One region of the Nonomuraea sp. NPDC050663 genome, then DNA from elsewhere that is predicted to be linked to it. Evidence: riboswitches for the same ligand, from Rfam matches in the RefSeq annotation. Region 1 holds a riboswitch; each other region holds the start of a gene.
What was found. Region 1 has a riboswitch for cyclic di-AMP ahead of ACIBH1_RS22705 (CHAP domain-containing protein). Riboswitches for the same ligand answer to the same signal wherever they lie in the genome.
Positions count from the first base shown of each region.

Region 2: another riboswitch for cyclic di-AMP. It lies ahead of ACIBH1_RS08080 (C40 family peptidase); the one in region 1 lies ahead of ACIBH1_RS22705 (CHAP domain-containing protein).
Region 3: another riboswitch for cyclic di-AMP. It lies ahead of ACIBH1_RS14785 (hypothetical protein); the one in region 1 lies ahead of ACIBH1_RS22705 (CHAP domain-containing protein).

Region 1 covers NZ_JBITGL010000007.1:9,481-16,292, reverse strand. Annotated here, with positions in the region: gene ACIBH1_RS22715 (hypothetical protein) at 1-603, opposite strand, end outside; gene ACIBH1_RS22710 (aldo/keto reductase) at 666-1,481, shown strand; cyclic di-AMP (ydaO/yuaA leader) riboswitch at 1,601-1,740, shown strand; gene ACIBH1_RS22705 (CHAP domain-containing protein) at 1,751-2,488, shown strand; gene ACIBH1_RS22700 (SDR family NAD(P)-dependent oxidoreductase) at 2,502-3,323, opposite strand; gene ACIBH1_RS22695 (MarR family winged helix-turn-helix transcriptional regulator) at 3,392-3,892, shown strand; gene ACIBH1_RS22690 (ABC transporter substrate-binding protein) at 4,152-5,501, shown strand; gene ACIBH1_RS22685 (carbohydrate ABC transporter permease) at 5,766-6,746, shown strand; gene ACIBH1_RS22680 (carbohydrate ABC transporter permease) at 6,743-6,812, shown strand, end outside.
Region 2 covers NZ_JBITGL010000002.1:713,367-720,178, forward strand. Annotated here, with positions in the region: gene ACIBH1_RS08060 (phosphotransferase family protein) at 1-94, opposite strand, end outside; gene ACIBH1_RS08065 (NYN domain-containing protein) at 194-1,513, shown strand; gene ACIBH1_RS08070 (NlpC/P60 family protein) at 1,598-2,578, shown strand; gene ACIBH1_RS08075 (alpha-amylase family glycosyl hydrolase) at 2,678-4,186, shown strand; cyclic di-AMP (ydaO/yuaA leader) riboswitch at 4,432-4,577, shown strand; gene ACIBH1_RS08080 (C40 family peptidase) at 4,627-5,160, shown strand; gene ACIBH1_RS08085 (hypothetical protein) at 5,240-6,013, shown strand; gene ACIBH1_RS08090 (M48 family metallopeptidase) at 6,010-6,812, shown strand, end outside.
Region 3 covers NZ_JBITGL010000004.1:318,323-325,134, forward strand. Annotated here, with positions in the region: gene ACIBH1_RS14765 (hypothetical protein) at 1-500, shown strand, start outside; gene ACIBH1_RS14770 (roadblock/LC7 domain-containing protein) at 530-910, shown strand; gene ACIBH1_RS14775 (hypothetical protein) at 910-1,281, shown strand; gene ACIBH1_RS14780 (alpha/beta fold hydrolase) at 1,283-2,137, opposite strand; gene ACIBH1_RS14785 (hypothetical protein) at 2,236-3,090, opposite strand; cyclic di-AMP (ydaO/yuaA leader) riboswitch at 3,252-3,388, opposite strand; gene ACIBH1_RS14790 (NADP-dependent oxidoreductase) at 3,530-4,474, shown strand; gene sigJ (RNA polymerase sigma factor SigJ) at 4,480-5,412, opposite strand; gene ACIBH1_RS14800 (hypothetical protein) at 5,405-5,788, opposite strand; gene ACIBH1_RS14805 (FtsX-like permease family protein) at 5,879-6,812, opposite strand, start outside.

The DNA.
Region 1 (6,812 bases):
GACCAGGGAGGTGCCCAGGACGACGGTGCGCTCGGGCGGGCCCGGCTCGCGCAGCGGCTGCGCCCGCAACCAGGCGAAGTCATGCGGGACCAGGGCGAATCCGGCCTTGTGGACGGCTTGCGCGAGATCCTCGCCCGCGTCGAGCGCCGTGAAGACGGTGACGTTGCGGCGGTTGCGGCGGATCCGGTGGGCGACCAGGAGCCCGAGCGCGGCGCGCAGCCGTCCTGGTGTCGCCCTGGCCCGCAGCAGCGGCCTGACCTTCGGGTCGGCCAGCAGTTCGAGCAGGCGGATCGTGGCCAGGCCGTCGTCCACGACGACGGCTCGCGGGTCGCGCGACAGCAGCCAGCGCAGCTGCACCCTGCCGGAGAAGGCGTCGCCGACGACGCCGATGCCGCCCGGCATGCGCTCGCGCGGTTCGCCCAGCTCCAGCCCGTCGGGGAGGCCCAGCCTGAGCAGCTCCCTGCGGGTCGCCTTCAGCGCCCGCTGGCCGGCCCTGGGCACGATCAGCGTGGAGCCGCCGAGCAGCCCCGCGTGATGGGCCTCGACGGCGCAGATCATCTGGAGCGGCGACTCCACCCACGCCGTCTCCCGCTTGCTGTTCACCGCTGCCCGACAGTAGACCGCCCGGCTGAAGCCGCCGGTAACGCACGGTGAACAATGGACTCATGAACTCACTGCTGCTCAACACCGACGGTGTCCAGATACCCCAGCTCGGCTACGGCGTGTGGCAGGTGCCCGCCGGGGAGGCGGAGGAGGCGGTGAGCCTGGCCCTGCAGGCCGGCTACCGCAGCATCGACACCGCGAAGATCTACGGTAACGAGGAGGGCGTGGGCCGGGCCGTACGCTCGTCCGGGATCGCACGCGAGAAGCTCTTCATCACCACCAAGCTCTGGAACGACGAGCACCACCGGGCCGAGGAGGCGTTCGAGGAGAGCCTGACGCGGCTCGGCCTCGACCACCTCGACCTCTTCCTGATCCACTGGCCTGCGCCCTCCCAGGATCGCTATGTCGAGGCGTGGAAGGGTTTGGAGCGGCTTTACCGTTCCGGGAGGGTGCGCGCGATCGGCGTCTCCAACTTCACGATCCCCGCGCTGGAGCGGCTGATGAACGAGACGGAGATCGTGCCGTCGATCAACCAGATCGAGCTGCACCCGAACTTCCCGCAGCCGGAGCTGCGCGCCTTCCACGAGGCCAACGGCATCCTCACCGAGGCCTGGAGCCCCCTCGGCCAGGGGCGCGGCCTGCTCGACGATCCCGCGCTGGCCAAGCTCGGCGCCAAGCACGGGCGCACCCCCGCGCAGATCGTGCTCCGCTGGCACATCCAGCTCGGCAACGTCGTCATCCCCAAGTCGGTCACCCCGGCGCGGATCAAGGAGAACTTCGACGTCTTCGGCTTCATCCTCGACCCGGAGGACATGGCCGCCATCGGGGCGCTCAACACCGCGACGCGACTTGGTCCCGACCCGGCGCAATTCGGCTAAATTACGGGCATCCCGTGACCTGCGCGTTTACGGATTTGTAATCTCCTTGCCTGATGTATTACCTTTTGGGCACGTCCGGGCTACCCGGACGTTGCCTGACCACCTATTCGCAGGTCACAAGCCTGCGACCGCTGAATCCGCATCCTGCGGAACCGGGGACCCACTCAGTCCCACCGGGGCGAATGATCGGCCCTCCGATCTAGGACAGCTTCACGTCCGAGCCCGTCAGCTAACCCGGTAAGCGGTATGAAGCGAGGAGTCCCCCTTCCATGGCTAAGCACCGCCGAGTTCGTCCGACCAAGGTTCACTACATTTCCGCCGCCCTCACGGCCAGCGTCTTCGCCGCCGGCTTCGGCGTGGCCCCCGCCCACGCGGACAACGGAATCGACACCACCGACGTCGCCGCCCTCAAGGCGCTCTCGCCCAAGCTCGACCTCGGCACCGCCGCGGTGGCCTCCGGCGTCCGGGCCGCAGCCCCCGTCGAGGGCTCCCCGGGCAAGGCCGCCCCCTCCATGCCGTCCGTCACCAAGGTCCTGTCGCTGGCCAAGCAGCAGATCGGCGTCAGGGAGAACTCCAGCGGCGGCGGCACCAAGTTCCAGGACTGGTACTCCAAGTCCAAGCGCGCCGCCGAGACCGTCGCCCGCGACGGCGGCAACCGCACCGCCTACCTGAACGCCGCCTGGTGCGCGATGTTCGTCTCCTGGGTCGGCGAGCAGACCGGCGGCCGCACCACCATCGGCTGGGACGCCTACACCCCGACCTACGCCAACTGGTTCAAGGCCAACAAGCGCTGGGGCACCACCGCCAAGCCCGGCTCCGTCGTCTTCTTCTCCTGGAGCGGCAGCAAGAGCCTCGGCTCCATCCAGCACGTCGGCTTCGTCGAGAAGGACAACGGCGACGGCACCATCACCACCGTCGAGGGCAACACCGGCAACGGCAAGGTCGAGCAGCGGGTGCGCCCCAAGTCGCAGGTCGTCGGGTACGGTTACCCGTCCTACGGCAAGTAAGAGCCCCCTCCCCCTAGCGCGTGGTGTGAGCGCCTCCGTTGACATGCAGGGTCTGGCCGGTGATGTGGCGGGCCCCCGCGGAGGCGAGGAAGAACACCGTCCGCGCGAGATCGTCGGGAGTGCCCGGCCGCTTGTCGTGCGTCTCCTCGATCAGGAGCGCGCGCCGCTCATCGGTGAGGCCGTCGCGGAAGAACTCCGTCGCCTCGATGTAGCCGGGTGCGACCACGTTGCAGGTGATGCCACGCGGGCCCAGGGCCGCTGACTGGAAGGCGTTCCACGCCGCCAGGGCGGCCTTCGCGGCGCCGTAGGAGCCGCCGCGACGCTCGGCGGCGATCGAGCCGATGCTGATGACCGAGGCGCCGGGCCTCAGCCGGTGCTCGAAGGCGGCGGTGGTGAGGACGGCGGTCAGCACGTTCTGCGCCATGGCCGACTCCCACTGGTACCGCACCCCGGCCAGCCGCTCCCCCTCGGCGCCCCCGGTCCCGTCGCGGTCCGTGCCCGTCACCGCGGGCCGCGGCTCGGGCAGGCCACCGGCCGCGTTCACCAGCACGTCCAGCGCCCCGACGCGAGCCGCCAGCGCGGCCACCTGCGCGGGATCCGCGGCGTCACACACGACGCTCATCACCCGGCCGCCCGCTTGGCCACCCGCCGCGTCCCTCACCTCGTCGGCGCCCTCGCCCGTCGCGCCAAGGGCGGCCAGTTCTCCCACAGCCGCCTCCAAGCGGTCCGCCCGCCGGCCCGTGATGACCACGCGGGCCCCCTCCGCCACGAACCGGGCCGCCACCGCCCTCCCGATCCCCGTGCCGCCTCCGGTGACAAGCACCACACGCGTCATGACCCCTCCTGTATGTTTAGCCCTAAACGTAAGACGGCAACGTAACACACACCCGGAGGCCCACCCCCATGACCATCTCGCCGCGCCAGATCGCGCAGGCATGGGAGCGCGAGCGTCCCGGCACCCCCACCGGCTCGATCGAGATCGTCACCCCCATCCTGCGCCTGGCCAAGCTGTTCGCCGACGACCGCGCCCGGGTGCTGAGGCAGGCGGGCGTCGACTCGGCCACGCTCGACCTGCTGTCGACGCTGCGCCGTTCCGGCCCGCCGTACCGGCTGGGCACGCGCGAGCTGGCGGCCCGCACGCTCGTGACGGCGGGCGCGATCTCCCAGCGGGTGGCCCGCGCAGAGGAGCAGGGCCTGGTGGTCCGCACGCCCGGTGACGGGCGGCGCAGCGTCGAGGTCGCGCTGACGGCGCAGGGCCACGCGCTGGTGGAGAGCTCGGTTGACCAGGTGCTCGGCCGCGAGGCCGCGCTGGTGGCGGACCTGCCGCCCGCCGAGCGCGAGGCCCTGGTGACCTTGCTCGACGCGCTCACGCAGGGTGTACGGCGGCGCGTTGCGAGCTCATGAAACGCCCCGCGACGGTCGCTGGGGAGGTGGATTTTTCCGCCGCAGATGGGAGCGCTCCCAGCAACACCGCAGGTCAGGCTTCACCCCGCTAATCAGGGCGTGGTGACCCGCATGTAACAGTTACGTTGCGACACATTGACGCACATCCCCGACTTCCCCCACCCTTTGTGGGAGCGCTCCCAAGGACACCGCGAGGCTCGGGGATCGGTTCGCGGTGGCGCCATCCCATGAACCTGAAGTCCTATGAGAGGGGCTTGGAATGTCGAAGTCCACGCACCGCGGCACGCTTCTCGCTGCCGCGAGCCTGGCCACCTTCCTGACCGTCACCGCCTGCGGCAGCTCCGAAGCTCCGTCGACGAACGCCCAGTCCGGCGCCAGCCAGGGCGCCAGCGCCCCGGCCGAGCCGGTCACCATCACGCTGCAGACCTTCGGCGGTGGCAAGAACTTCGGGTACAGCGAGGCGGTCAAGGAGTGGAACGCCAAGAACCCGAACATCCAGATCAAGTACGACAACGTCGCCGAGAACTTCGAGAACGACTACCTGCCGCAGGTGCTGCAGTGGCTCGAGGCCGGCAGCGGCGCCGGTGACATCATCGGCATCGACGAGATGGCCATGGGCCTCATGGCCGCCCGCCCGCAGTACTTCGCCGACCTGGCCCAGTACGGCCTCGACGCCCGCAAGGCCGAGTTCCCCGAGTGGAAGTGGAACACCGGCGTCAACGCCGACGGCAAGCTCTTCGCGCTCGGCACCGACGTCGGCGGCCTGGCCATGTGCTACCGCAAGGACCTGTTCGAGAAGGCCGGCCTGCCCACCGACCGCGAAGAGGTCAGCAAGCTCTGGCCGGACTGGGCGAGCTTCATCAAGACCGGCCAGGACTTCAAGGCCAAGCTGCCGAAGGTCGGCTTCATCGACGGCCCCGTCACCGTCTTCAACGCCATCCTGACCCAGGAGGCGGGCAAGAACGGCGGGCTCTCCTACTTCGACAAGGAGAACAAGCTGGTCGTCGACACCAACCCGGCCGTCAAGTCGGCGTTCGACACCGTCCAGCAGATCAGCGAGGGCGGCCTGTCGGCCAAGCTCGAGGCCTGGAGCGACCCGTGGAACGCCGCCCAGAAGACCGGCGGCTTCGCCGCCATGGCGTGCCCGAGCTGGATGCGCGGTGTGATCTCCGGCAACTCCGGTGAGGAGAACTCCGGCAAGTGGGACGTCGCCACCATCCCCGGCGGCTCCGGCAACTGGGGCGGCTCCTGGCTCGCGGTGCCCTCGCAGAGCAAGCACCCGAAGGAGGCCGCCGAGGTCCTCAGCTTCCTGACCAGCAAGGAAGGCCAGCTGTTCGCCTACAAGGAGGCCGGCGGCACCCCGTCGACCCTCGCCGGGCAGCAGGACCCCGCCGTCGCCGACTCGGTCGACAAGTACTTCAGCGACGCCCCCGCCGGCAAGATCTTCGCCGCTTCCACCCAGTCGATCGCCCCGATCTTCTTCGGTGAGAAGCACAGCCAGGTCCGCGCCGCCGTCGAGAAGGTGATCAACGGCGCCGACCAGGGCGCGATCAAGTGGGGCGAGGCGTGGGAGAAGTTCGTGGCGGAGGGTCAGATGGCCGGCAACTGAGCCGGCCCTCGCCCCGGTGCCGCGGCCGCGGGCCGTACACCGGGGGCGAGGTGAGCGCGGCCCGCCCCTCGCGGCGGGCGGCGCTCACGACTCCTCGCGATCCGAGGGGCGGCCGGACCACGGCCGCCCTTCCCCCATGAGAGGCAGAACCTTCCTTGACCACCTTCCACACCACGACCGCCCCCATGACCTCCCGCCCGACGACCCCCGACCCGCTCCGGCCGCCGGCGGTGTCCCGATGACCACCACACCTGGCAGGCCACGATGAGCATCGACATCGACACCCGCCGCCCCGCCGGACACGCGGGCGGGCGCCGCAGACGGCGCCCCGGACCGCCGGTCCGTCGCTCCTTCCTGTCGCGGCTGGACATCCACGCCGCCCCCTACCTCTTCGTCTCCCCCTACTTCGTGCTGTTCGCCCTGTTCGGCCTCTTCCCCCTGGTCTTCACCGCCTGGGTGTCGCTGCACGACTGGCAGCTGGCCGGCGACAAGGACTGGGTGGGCCTGGCCAACTACGGCGAGCTGCTGGGCGACGAGAAGTTCTGGAACGCCACCTACAACACGGTCGGCATATTCTTCCTGGCCACCGTGCCCCAGCTGCTGCTGGCCCTCCTGCTGGCCAACGCTCTCAACAAGCGCCTGCGCTTCCGCCTGGCCCTGCGCCTGAGCGTCCTGGCCCCGATCGTCACCTCGGTCGTCGCGGTCGGCGTCATCTTCAGCCAGCTCTACGCGCGCGACTACGGCCTGATCAACTGGGTTCTCAGCCTGTTCGGCATGGACGACCCGATCCACTGGCAGAACGCCAAGTGGTCGTCGTGGATCGCCATCGCGACCATGGTCGACTGGCGCTGGACCGGCTACAACGCGATCATCTACCTGGCCGCGATGCAGACCATCTCGCGCGACATCTACGAGGCCGCGGCGCTCGACGGCGCCTCCTCGCGCAGGCAGTTCTGGCAGATCACCGTCCCGCTGCTCAAGCCGACGATCATCTTCACCGTCATCGTCTCCACCATCGGCGGCTTCACCCTGTACGCCGAGCCGGTGATCTTCGGTGGCGGCAGCGTCAGCGGCGGCACGACCGGCCAGTTCCAGACGGTGGCGATGTTCATCGTCAAGGAGGCCTTCCGCGACTTCGAGTACGGCTACGCCGCCGCCGCGGCGTGGGTGCTGTTCCTGCTCATCCTCATCGCCGCGCTCATCAACTACGCCATCACCCGCGGCCTGGGGAGATCCTCGCGATGACCGCCATCCAGCACAACACTCCGGGAGTCTTCAAGGCGGGCGTGCTCACCAAGGTGATGCTCGCCT
Region 2 (6,812 bases), on a different contig from region 1:
TCGCGGGGGCGCCCAGGCGGCCGCCGAGCCAGGCGGTCAGGCGGGTGCGCAGGTCGTCGAGATCCCTGGTGGAGGTGCGCAGCTGCTCCGGCATGGCACAGTCGTACACGCCAACCAAGCGCTTGTCTAGGTTCACCACTTGTTCGGCAGCCGTACCCTTGTGACAGAAAGACAACGTGATGGAGGCACCGGGATGAGCTCAGCCGGAGAGGGCCTGTCTCGTCCGCTTCCTGAGCAAGTTCGGCTCAACGTGGTGGACCTGGCGGCTCAGGTGCTCGGGTCGATGCCCTCTGCGCTCGTCCCGCCGCCCCTGCGCAACATCGCGAAGTTCGACCCGCGCAAGCGCGCCAAGCTGGGCAGCGCTCCCATCGCCGCGCAGCTCGAGAACGACAAGGAGTTCCGCGAGGCGGTCGCGGAGGCGGTCGAGAAGGGCTGGCCCGAGCTGGCCGCCAGCCTCGCCGAGGGCACCGTGCCGCCCGCCGCCGACCCGGTCGTGGTCGCCGCTGCCGCCTACCTCATGCGCCCGCCCGGCTGGCCCGACATGGTCGAGGCCGCCCGCGCCGACCTGGAGCAGGTGGCCGCCGCCGCCGAGGGCAGCGCGCAGGAGCAGACCGTCACGCGCCTGCGCGAGCAGCTGGCGGCGCAGAAGGCCGCCTCCAAGGAGGAGATCGAGCGGGTGCGCGAGCAGCTCAAGGCCGCCCGCGCCGAGAACGCCGACCTGCGGCGCAAGCTCCACGACGCGCGCGGGCGCGCCAAGGCGGCCGACCACCGCGCCGCCGAGCTCGACCACGAGGCGCACGCCGCCCTGGAGTCGAAGGCGGCCGCCTCCGGCGCGCTGGAGGCCGAGGTGCGCCGTCTCAAGGAGCGCCTGGCCGACGTCGAGAGGCAGCTGGAGGCCTCGCGCCGGGCCGCGCGCGAGGGCCGCAGCATCGAGGACGCCCGCATCCGCGTGCTGCTCGACGCGCTGCAGGACGCCTCGGCCGGCCTGCGCAGGGAGCTGGCGCTGCCCACGACCATCCACCGGCCCGCCGACTCCGTGGTCGGCGCGAGCGCCGAGGGCGGTGGCGTGCGCGTGCCCGCGCGTGCCCTGGCCGACGACGACCCGCAGCTGCTCGACCAGATCCTCGCCCTGCCCCAGGTGCACCTGATCATCGACGGCTACAACGTCACCAAGACCGGCTACGGCACCCTCACCCTGGCCGACCAGCGGGCCCGCCTGATGACGGCGCTGGCCGGCCTGGTCGCGCAGACGCGCATCGAGGTCACCGTGGTCTTCGACGGCGCCGAGCTCAACTCGCACGTCGCGGTCAACGCGCCGCGCGGCGTCCGGGTGATCTTCAGCCCGCCCGGCCAGATCGCCGACGACATGATCCGCCAGCTCGTGCGGGCCGAACCGGCCGGCCGGGCCGTGGCCGTGGTCTCCTCCGACCGCGAGGTGGCCGATTCGGTGCGGAAAATGTCAGCCAGACCCGTTTCGTCGGCATTGCTGCTGCGCAGGCTCGGACGGGCTTAGGTTACAAATCGGGCGAAGGTGGGTTTTCCCATCCGCCACTTCTGTACTATTTCGCCCCAGGCGTGATCACTGGGAGGCGAAGCTGTGAGGTTGGGCCGGGTGCCGCTGGCCGCCGCGTTGGCGGCGGGGGTGTTGCTGATGCATCCCGGTGGGGCCATGGCCGATCCCAGACCCACGATCAAACAGGCCAAGGCCCGCCTGGAGAAGCTGAACGACAAGGCCGACAAGGTCGTGGACCGCTACAACAAGGCCGCTGAGGAGTACCGTACGGCCCGCGGCCGCTACACCAAGCTCAACGGCACCTACAAGGAGAAGCTGGCCACCGTCGCCGGGCTGCGCGGCCAGGTCACCCAGATGGCCGCCGACACCTACCGGATGGGCACCACGGTCGTCTCCTGGCCCGCCATGATGGGCGGCGACGACCCCACGCTCCTGCTCAACGGCATGGCCTTGTCCAGCCAGATCACCGGCGAGCGCGCCCAGCGCCTGCAGCAGTTCGACGCGGAGAACCGCGGGCTCAAGGCCAAGCGTGACGCGGCCCAGGCCGCCCTCGCCGAGGCCGACAAGCACCGTGACAGCACCGCCGCCGAGCGCGCCGAGGTGCTCAAGCTCATCAAGCAGCAGAAGGCCCTGCTCGTGCGGCTCGGCGCCTACCGGGTCGGCGACCCCAACAGCGCCGGCATCAAGTACACCGGCCCCGCCACCGGCAACGCCGCCGCCGCCCTGTCCTTCGCCTACGCCCAGGTCGGCAAGCCCTACCAGTTCGGCGGCACCGGCCCGGGCGGCTACGACTGCTCGGGGCTCACCCAGGCCTCCTGGCGCCAGGGCGGCGTCGACCTGCCCCGCACCACCTGGGACCAGTGGAACTGGGGCAAGACCAACAACCGCATGGTCGACCTGAACTCCCTGCAGCCCGGCGACCTCATCTTCAGCGAGGGACTCGGCCACGTCAGCCTCTACGCGGGCGACGGGAAGATCGTCCACGCGCCGCAGACCGGTGACGTGGTCAAGGTCGTGTCCCTGTCCGACTACGGCAGACCGCTCGTCGGAGCCGTACGGCCGTAGCGGGCCCGCACGATCGACATCCCCTCGGCCGACCGGTTACAGCGGGCCTCGTCGGGGGATGCTGGCGGGATATGTCCCCCTTTGATCGCGAGGCCACCCATGACCGACTGGCTGCGTGACGCAGTGCTGTACCAGATCTACCCCCAGAGCTTCGCCGACGGCAACGGCGATGGCATCGGCGACCTGGCGGGCCTGGAATCCCGCCTGGAGTACCTCGCCTGGCTCGGCGTCGACGCCGTCTGGCTCAACCCCTGCTTCGACTCCCCGATGGGCGACGCGGGCTACGACGTGCGCGACTACCGCATCGTCGACCGCAGGTACGGCACGCAGGACGACATGGTCAGGCTCGTCGAGTCCGCCAGGAGCAAGGGCATCCGCGTCCTGCTCGACCTCGTCGCCGGGCACACCTCCGACCAGCACGCGTGGTTCCGCGCCGCCGCGGACGACCCCACGGACGACCGCTACATCTGGTCGGAGAGCCAGGTCGCCGGATTCGTGCCCTCGCCCGGCAGCCGTCCCGGCTCCTACCTGCCCAACTTCTTCTCCTTCCAGCCCGCGCTGAACTTCGGCTACGCCCGCACCGACCCCGCCGAGCCCTGGCGGCAGCCGGTCGACGCCGAGGGCCCCAGGCGCAACCGGCAGGAACTGCGCGACATCATGACCCACTGGATCGACCTCGGCGTGTCGGGCTTCCGGGTGGACATGGCCGCCTCGCTGGTCAAGGACGACCCCGACCGCGTCGAGACCGCCAAGCTCTGGCGCGAGCTGCGGGGCTGGATCGACCGGCGGCACCCGGAGGCGGTCCTGCTCAGCGAGTGGAGCGACCCCAAGGTCGCCGTGCCCGGCGGCTTCCACGCCGACTTCTTCCTGCACTTCTCCGGCATGGCCTTCCGCTCGCTCTGGGACAACGGCGCCGTCAAGACCCGCTGGGCGAAGGTCGAGTCGTGCTTCTTCGACGCGGCCGGTCTCGGCTCGCCCGAGGACTTCCTGGCGGAGTGGCGCGAGGCCGTCGAGGTCATCGGGGGCAGCGGGCACATCTCGCTGCCGACCTCCAACCACGACTGGCCGCGCCTGGCCAGCGGCGCCCGCACGGCGGAGCAGCTGCGCGCCGCCTACACCTTCCTGCTGACCTGGCCGACGCTGCCGGCGATCTACTACGGCGACGAGATCGGCATGCGCTACGTGCCCGGCCTGCCGGACCTCGAGGGCAGCCAGATCACCCCCGACTACAACCGGGCGGGCTCGCGCACCCCGATGCAGTGGGACAAGGCCGACCCGGCCGTCACCTACCTGCCCGCCGACCCCTCGCCCGACCGCCCCAACGTGGCCGACCAGCGCGCCGACCCGGGCTCGCTGCTGCACACCGTGCGCGACCTGATCGCCCTGCGACGCGCCAACCCGGAGCTGGGCACCTCGGGAGAGGTCGAGGTGCTGCACGCCGGATACCCGCTCGTCTACCGCCGGGGCAGGTTCCTGATCGCCGTCAATCCGGGGGCCGCTCCCGCCGCCGCGCCGATCGATCCGCCTCAGGGGCGGCTGATCTTCGGATCGGGCGCGGAGGGGGCGCGGCTCGACGGCTTCGGCTACGCGATCTACGAACTGGTGTGACATATGTGACAGGAGTGACTTGACCGTCGCTGTGAGGAGGCGACTGTGACGAGGCTCACATCTTGGTAACGTTCCACGGATTTATCAGGAGTTGACGCCCTGACTGTTAGGCGTCGAAATTCTGACTCTTTACGTTCGCTTTGCCCTGCCCTCACGACCCGAGTACCTTCTGGCCTCGCGGCGCTCAAGCCATGTCGTCGCATTTCACGCATCGGCCGCCCCAATGCCGCCGATCTGGACAGATAGAGATCCGCTTGCCGAATCCGCGCAGCCAGGAGGCGCGGAACCGGGGACCCAAGGTACTGGGGTGAGTCGGCGCGTCACCGTGCCGTAGGGCGACTTCCACGCCCGAATCCGTCAGCTAACCCGGTAGGCGTTCGTGGAAGTCCCAAGGAGACACACTGTCTACCCGTCGAATCCCCCGTCTGTCGTGCCTTGCCATGGGTGGAGTCGTCCTGACCACAGGACTGGCCGTCACCCACACCGCTCCCGCCGCCGCCTCCACGCGGCCGGTTCAGGTGCAGGCAGTGCCGGCAGGCACCCAGGCCGTCACCACCGCCAAGACCGCCAAGGTCACGATGAGCGCGCGTGCGGCCAGGGCCGCCAGGCAGAAGGTGAGGGCCTCCAAGGCCGTCGCCACCGCCAAGGCCCAGCTGGGTGACCCGTACCGCTACGGCGGCACCGGTCCCGGCTCGTTCGATTGCTCCGGCCTCGTCCAGTTCTCCTGGAGGAAGGCCGGGGTGAAGATCCCCCGCGTGACGCACAGCCAGTACGCGCGCATCCGCACGAAGGTGTCGTGGCGCAACCTGCGCCCCGGCGACCTGATGTTCTTCAGCGGTCGCGGGCACGTGGGCATGTATGTCGGCAACGGCAGGATGATCCACTCGCCCAGCACGGGCAAGACCGTGCGCATCGAGAAGGTGGACGGCTGGCGTAAGCGGTCGTTCGCGGGCGCGGTGCGTCCGGGCGGCTGACCCCGCGCACGAAGGCCCCGGCCCTACCCAGGCCGGGGCCTTCGCGCTGTCCGGCCGCCGCCCGGATACCCTTGCGAGGGTGTCCGTCCAGGTGAGCCGCAGAGCAGCAGCGCTCGCGCTCCTCACCGTGACCGCGACGGCCGCGGCGCCCACGGGTCTGTCCCTCTACTTCCCCGACGCCGTCTTCGCCAGGGGCGAGCGCTCCACCGTGATCGGCCGGAGCGTGCCGTACGGCATGCTCGGCGATCTGGCCCGCAGGGCCGACCGGGCGGCGGTCAGGGTCGGAGCGGTTCTCGGGACGCCGGTGCGCCCCCTGATCGTCGTCCCCGCCTCCGACGCCGGGGCCGCGGCGCTGGCCCGCACCGGCGCCGTCGACGGGCTCGCCGCGCTGGCCGACCGGGGCAGGGTCATCGTCGTCCCCTCCACCTTCGCCACGCTCTCCCCGACGGGCCGCGACGTGGTGCTGGCCCACGAGCTCACCCACGTGGCCGCGGGCACCGGCCGGGCGCCGCTGTGGCTGCGGGAAGGCCTGGCCGACTACGTCGCCTACCGCGACGCGGGGCTGCCCGTGCCCGTCGCCGCCGCCGAGCTGGCGGCGGAGGTGCGCGCGGGGCACGTGCCGCACAGGCTGCCCGGCCCGGAGGCGTTCGCCCCCGGCGGGACCCGGCTGGCGCAGGCCTACCAGGAGTCGTGGCTCGCCTGCCGCATGATCGCGGCCGAGTTCGGCGAGGAACGGCTGGTGAGGCTCTACCGTGATGCCCTGGAGGGTGACGCGGATTTGTCGCCCTTCGGCGACTTCACCACCCGATGGCGCGCTTATCTGCGCGAGCAGCTCGAAGGGGGAGCGGGATGAGCGAGCGGCAGGACGCCGGGCCCGAGGCGGGCGAGGCGGCGCCAGACGGCACCGGCCTGTCCGGCGCGGGCAACACGCGGCCAGGGCTGCGGAGGGAGGCGGGCATCGCGCTGGCCGTGCTGGGCGCGGCGATCGTGGCGGTCGTCGGCTTCACCACGCCCTGGCAGCTCCTGCCGCTGACCGTGCAGCCCGACCCCGCCCGCGACTTCACCGCCGCCGAGATCGCCCGCTCCCAGGCCTTCGACGCGGCCGTCAGCACGCCCTCCTACCTCTCCCTGGGCCTGACGATCCTGTTCGCCGGGATCCTCGTCGCCACGCCCTTCGGCCGCGGGGCCCTGGCCCGCCTGAAGGGCCCCTGGTGGCTCCAGGTGCTGCTGGCCGTCCTGGTGCTCACCGCGATCGTCGAGGTCCTGCGCTGGCCCCTGGGCATGTGGTACGAAGTCCAGCTGCGCGACTTCGGCCTGTCCACGCAGAACTGGGCCTCCTGGAGCGCCGACCGGCTGAAGAACATCGCGGTGCGCGTCGTGATGCTCGGCATCATGATCGTCGTCCTGGTGGCTCTGGCCAGACGCCTGAAGCGGTGGTGGATTCCGGCCGCCGCCGGGGCGTTCGCCTTCACGCTGCTCGCCTCCTTCGTCTACCCGCTGGTCTTCGAGCCGCTCTTCAACGACTTCCGCTCGATGCCGCCGAGCAAGCTCAGGACCGACCTGCTCGCCATGGCCCAGCGCGACGGCGTGCCGGTCGAGGACGTGCTCATCGCCGACGCCTCACGCCGCACCACCGCCCTGAACGCCTACGT
Region 3 (6,812 bases), on a different contig from region 1:
GCGCGTTGACGGCGACGCTCGACGCCGCCTTCTTCCTGTTACCCGTCAAGAGCCCGCGGCCCAAGTTCGTGCCCGACGCCGAGCACTGGCTGGGACCGCAGTGGTTCTTCGAGGTGTCCACGCTGATCAGAGAGTCCGGCAGGAGGCGAGCGGAGTTGGAGCGGGCCTGGTCTTCGGCGGAGCTCGACGCCGCACCGGTCGTCCCGGTACGGCGGCTGCCTGGCGACAGGGTGATGATCACCTCCCTCCAGTGGGAGGTGCTCCTGAACGCCGACGGCGAGGCGACACCGCTGACGCTGGCCAGGCAGCTGGGGCGCCCGGCGGCCAAGGTGCTGCTCGCCGTACGGCAACTGGCGGCGGCCGGGCTGCTGGTGCACGAGGTCCAGCGGGCCGCGTCCCTGCCCAGGCGGGTGCGGACGGATCTGCCCGCCGAGCCCCACGTCCCGACCGACCTGGATGTGCTGCTACGGCTCAGGAAGGCGTTGGAGGAGCTGGCGTGAGGTTCCTCCCCTTCAGAAGGAGACCATCGATGGAGCTGCGCGAAGAGGTGCTGAAGGAGCTCATCCTCCTGCGCGAGCGCACTCCTGGCATAGGCAGCGGCATCGCCTGCTCGGTCGACGGCCTGGTGCTGGCCTGCGAGTCGGGCTTCCAGAGCGCCGAGCAGACCGCCGCGCTCTCCTCGGCCCTGCTCGCGCTCAGCAGGCGCATGCTCAGCCTCATCGGAAAGGGCGCTCTCGAGGAGACGGTGGTCTCCGGGAGCGCAGGCTTCGCCGCGTTCTACGCGGCGGGCCCCACGATCGTCCTCGCAGTCGTCGCCGAGCCCGGGGCCAATCTCGGGCTGCTGCGGCTGGAGGGCAGGAAGACGGCGGCGAAGCTGGCCGCCATCGCATCCGAATCTGGAGGAAAGTGATGGCAAGCATGGACGTCTCCCTCAAGGAGATGATGGCCATCGACGGCGCACTGGGAGCGTGCGTGGTCGACTACGGCAGCGGCATGGCTCTCGGCGTGCTGGGCGGCTCGAAGGAGCTGGACCTGCAGGTCGCGGCCGCCGGCAACACCGAGGTCGTCAAGGCCAAGATGCGAACGATGGACACCCTCGGCCTCAAGGACGCCATCGAGGACATCCTCATCACGCTGTCGACGCACTACCACATCATCCGGCCGATGACCGGCCGCGGGGGCAAGGGCCTGTTCCTCTACCTGGCCCTCGACCGCGGCCGTGCCAACCTGGCCCTCGCCCGTCACCAGCTGAAGGTGATCGAGGAGAAGCTCGAGGTCTGACCTATCCGCGGGTCAGCCGGGTGATCTCCGTGACGAACCGCTCCCAGAGCGGGCGCGGCAGGTCATGGCCCATGCCGGGGAAGGTGATCAGCCGCGCTCCCGGGACGGCGGCGGCGGTGGCCTTGCCGCCGTCCACCTGGATCAGCGGATCGGCCTCGCCGTGGAGGACGAGGGTGGGCTTGTCCACCTCGGCGAGGCGCTCGGTCCTGTCGCCGGAGGCCAGGATGGCCACGAGCTGGCGGGTGGTGCCGGCCGGGTCGTAGGCGCGGTCGTAGGCGAGGCCGGATAGCTTGACGATGCGTTCGCGGTCCGGCTCGTAGCCGGGCGATCCGATCACCGACCAGACGGCGAGCGCGCGGTCGACGGCGGTGGCGCGGTCGGGGGCCGGCGGGGAGAACAGCGCGGCGCTCGCCTCGGGGGTGGGCGGTCCCGCCTTGCCGGGCGTGGACATGATCGAGGTGAGGGAGAGCACGCGGTCGGGGTGGTTGATCGTGAGCTCCTGGGCGATCATGCCGCCCATCGAGACGCCCACCACGTGGGCGGCGGGCCAGCCCAGCGCGTCGAGCAGGCCGACGGTGTCGAGCGCCATGTCGGCGAGCAGGTACGGCGACTGCGCGTTGCCCGAGAGCGCGGCGCCCAGATCGGGGACGCCCGCTTCGTGCAGGTGGGTCGACAGGCCCACGTCGCGGTTGTCGAAGCGCACCACGTGGTGGCCCTGCTCGGCCAGCAGCTCGCAGAAGGCCTCGTCCCACATGATCATCTGGGAGCCGAGTCCCATGATGAGCAGGAGCGGGCGGTCGCCGGGGGTGCCGAAGCTGTCGTAGGCCAGTTCCAGGCCATTGGCTTTCGCGCTCATGGTCACGCGAACAGAATGTCATTCTGTTCGCACGAGGTAAAGGGGACGGCCCGCTGAAAGGGGGATTCAGCGGGACGTCCCCTTTGGTCCGTGCAGGCTCAGCGCTTGGCGAGCTTCTTGATGCGGTCGCGGCCCAGGAAGAGGCCGCCGCCCAGCACCGCCAGCCCGCCCACCAGCACGAGGCCGGCGGCGTTGGTGTCGGAGGAGCCGTCGATGTTCTCCTTGGCGGCCATGTTCGACACCGGGGGCGCCTCGGCCGAAGCCGCGGCGACGGTGGTGTCCTCGTCGGACTTCTCGGCCGGCTTGGGCGCGGCGGCCTTGGCGGCGTCGGCCTTCTTGCCCGCCTCGGCGGCGGCCTTGGCGGCGGTCTGCGCGGCGCTCAGCGGCAGCGGCTTGGCCGGGTTGCCGTCCTTGCGGCCGTAGGCGCCGGTGGAGAAGGCCACGGGGTGGTTCTTCTTGCCGGAACCGTTGCCCCACTTGGTGATGACGTACTCCACCTTCGCGTGGCCCTGGCCGCCGACACCGCTGACGGTCAGGCTGCTGGTGTTGAAGCTGCCGCCCATCAGGTAGGCGAAGGTCTTGGCGTCCAGGTCGAGCATGATGCCGCGGTTGGAGGGGGTGCCGGGGCCGCGGTCGCCGACGAAGAACGGCGCCTTCTTGCCCTTGTAGATCACGTAGCCCTCGGTCATGAGCGGCCAGCTGGGGCTCGCGGCGAGGCCCTTCTGCATGGGGTGGCCACTGGCGGGCAGGCCCGTGTCGCCGTTGCGGCCGGAGCCGTCGTCCCAGTAGTACGAGGCGGTGGTGGAGCCCTTGAGCAGCATCTGCTTCTGCTCCTGCTTGGCCACCGGAGTCATCTCGACGTCGGCGTGAGCGGGGACCGAGAGGGTCATGAGACCGGCCAGGACGCCGGAGGTGAGCAGGGTGAACGTACGCATGCCAATGCGGGGTGCCATGAAAAGCTGAATCCTTTTGTGCGGGGATGGGGAAAGGCGCCTGATCAGATGGGCGTAGCCGGGCTCTGTGCCGGACGGTCGCTACGCGAGGCGCAAAAGATCGTTAAAAGGCGGGACTCAGTTCCCGGATACCGCTGCGACTGAAAGGTGATGCACGGGCGTGTTCCTCTCCATCTCGCCTACCGGGTTAGCTGACGGGTTCGGGCGTGGAGATGCCCTACCGACTCGCTGGTCGGATTCACCCCAGATAAGTGGGTCCCCGGCTCCCGCTCGGTGCGGGACTCGGCGTCTGCCTGACTCCATGGACAGTAGGCCAAGAAACGGTCAATTGCCAAACTAATCCCATAAATCGGGCAAAAGATCTACCTCTAATGGTGATGAAATGCCAGGTCCAACCCGGCTTTCCGGCCGCTGGATCCCCTTTGTTTTCATGGGATGCATGAAAGCTGTCGCCGTGTCCCGCTTCGGGGCGAGCCCAGAACTGATGGAAGTGCCGAAGCCCGCCCCTGGCCCCGGTCAGGTCCTCGTACGGCTCAGCGGCGCCGGGCTCAACCCGTTCGACTGGAAGGTCGCCGACGGGATGCTCAAGGACTCCGCGCCCCACCACTTCCCGCTGATCATGGGCGTCGACGGCTCAGGAGTGGTCGAGGCCGTGGGCGAAGGGGTGGATGTCGTACGGCCGGGCGACGCCGTCTACGGCCAGTTCATGGACCTGGCCTCGGGCGGCGGCTCCTATGCCGAGTACGCCGTCACCAAGGCGGGCTCCGTCGCGCTCGCGCCCCGCTCCCTGCCGCTGCCGAACGCCGCCGCCGTCCCGATCGCCTCCATGACCGCCTACAACCTGGTGGACAGCGCCCGCGTCACCGCGGGCCAGAAGGTCCTGATCATCGGCGCCACCGGCGGGGTCGGCCAGGGAATCACGCAGTTCGCCTCGACCCTCGGCGCCCACGTGATCGTCACCGCGGGGGCCGACATGGCGCCCCTCATGCGGGAGTACGGCGCGGCCGAGACCGTCGACCACCTCGCGGGCCCCGTGGTCGCCTCCGTGCGCGCCCTGCACCCGGAGGGCGTCGACATCCTCTTCGACCTCGTCCAGGACGCGTCGGGCTTCGCGGCCGCCGCCGACCTCGTCAGGCCGGGAGGCGCCGCGCTGACCACCCAGGGGGTCGCGGACGTGGGCTCCCTGACGGAGCGCTCCGTCAGGGCGGTCAACTTCACCAACACCTCCAGCGCCTCGCTCCTGGAGACGCTCGCCTCGCTCATCGACGCGGGGCTGTACGGCGTGCGGATCGACGCCGAGGTGTCGCTGGAGCAGGCCCCCGCCGCCGTCACCCGCAACCGCGCGGGCGGCGCCAGGGGCAAGACGATCGTCAAGATCGCCTGAACGCCCTACTCCGGCCGCCTGGCTCCCCGGGTCCACGCGCGGAGCTTGTCGGGGTTGCGGACGGCCCACATGCGGGTCACCTGGTCGTCCGTGATCTCGAAGGCGATCACCGCCACCGTGACCCCGTCGTTCTGCGCCACCAGTCCGGGCTGCCCGTTGACCGTACTCTCCACCAGGGTCAGGCCCGGTGCGCGGCCGGCCAGCCCGAGCGCGAAACGCACCACCTGCTCGCGCCCCTCGATCGGATGGAGCGCCGCGCTGACCAGGCCGCCGCCGTCGGCGACCACGGTCGCGTCGGGGTCGAGCAGGCCGACGAGCGCCTCGATGTTCTTGGCCTCCCATGCCTGCTTGAAGTCCCTGACGACGGCGGCGCGCCGGGCCGTGGGGGCGGAGGAGGCGACCTGGGCGTCGCGCAGCCGCCGCCGCGCCGAAGTGGCCAGCTGGCGGCAGGCGGCGTCGCTGCGCCCGACGATGTCGGCGACCTCGGCGAAGGAGTAGCGGAAGACGTCGTGGAGGATGAAGGCGACCCGTTCCGCCGGGGTCATCGAGTCGAGCACGACGAGCAGGGCCATGTTGATCGACTCGTCGAGGGTGATGCGGTCGGCCGGGTCGGCGACGGTCTCGCCGGACGGCGCCCCTGTCCACTCCGCGGGCGCGGGCACCGGTTCCGGGATCCACTCCCCCACGTAGCGTTCGCGCCTGGCGCGGGCCGAGCCGAGCATGTCGAGGCAGATCCGCCCCGCGACCTTCATCAGCCAGGCGCCCGGAGTCCCGATGGCCTCGCGTTTGTCCTCGGGCAGGGCGTACCAGCGGATGTAGGTCTCCTGGACGACGTCCTCCGCGTCGGCCAGCGAGCCGAGCAGCCGGTAGGCGAGGTTGGTGAGCTGGCGCCGCTCGGCGATGATCGGGTCGTACGGGGTGTTCGTCGGCTCAGCCACGCGACGCCGCCGGGGTGCGCACGTCGGCGGCGGGAGCCGCGGCGGACTGCTCACGCCTCGGCCACAGCCGGCTGGCCTGCACGAGGCTGACGCCGAACAGCAGCACGCCCAGGGGGACGTGGACGGCCGTCGCGCCCGCGAGACCCAGCGCCACCTGCGCCGACACGATCAGCAGGAAGCCGGTCGCGTGCATGATCGGCTTGGGCGAGCCGCCACCGGGACGCCATGCCAGGACCGCGGCGACGACGTGCACGACGGCCACGACGAACACCGTGTACGACGACATGCTGTGCAGGGTGTGCCCGTGGGGGGTGGTGAGCAGCAGGCCCGCGGTGATCGGCGCGGCGAAGAGGGCCAGGGTCTGCAGAACGATCACGATTCGCAACATCACAGGTGACTCCGTATCCGGGTGTGGACCGTCATCCATACGACGACGCTGCCGCCCGGAATGTGAGGTGTGATCCGTTCAGCCGCGCAGGGATTCTGCCACGGGACGCCGCGATCCGAGGAGAGCGGGGACGCTGGTGAGCAGCGCCACCGCGAGCACGGCCGCCGCCACCAGCGCGAACAGCACGGGGATCGAGGGCAGCGTGACCCTGGCGCCGTCGCCTCCGGTGATCAGATTGATCATGCCGAAGAGGGCGAACCCTCCGGGGAAGACCCCCAGCGCCGCCCCCACGAGAGCCGGGAGCACCTGCGCCGCCGCCATCGCCGTACTGACGTCGCGCGGAGTCGCGCCCAGCGCGCGGGCCAGGGCCGAGGAGCGGCGGTTGTCGAGGACGGTCGCCCAGGTGATGACGAGCGCGTTGACGGCCGCCAGGCCGAGCAGGACGACCGTCCACACCAGCAGCACCTCGCGCAGCACCTCCACCTGCGCCTGGCCGTACGCCGGCGTGCCGGACCGCGAGGAAAGGAAGGCGTTGAGCACCAGCAGGACGAACAGGCCGCTGACGGTGACCGCGATGCTGACCGCGCCGAGGACGACCCGCCGGGGACGGCGGGCGGCGACGCGGACGGCCAGCAGCAACGAGGCGGGCAGCCGCGCCGAGACGGCGATCAGCCAGCCGACGCGGCGCGGCGCGCGCGGCGCGTCGGCCAGCGCCCCGACCGTGCTGGACCGGGCGGCGCGCAGCGCCGGAACCCCGGTGGCGACCACGGCGACTCCGAGCGCGGCCGCGATCACCCAGGCCGCCGTCGCCAGGGTCGGCGCCGGCGCTGACGCCTGGCCGAGCAGCCCGGCACCCGGCCCGGTGAGCAGGGGCGCGGCCAGAGTCCCCAGCGCCAGCCCGCCCGCCGCCGCGACCAGGGCCACCAGGAGGTACTCGGCGAGCATCACGGCGGCCACCAGCCCCGGCGTGCCGCCGACCGCCTTCAGCAGCCCGACCCGCCTGGTCTGGTCG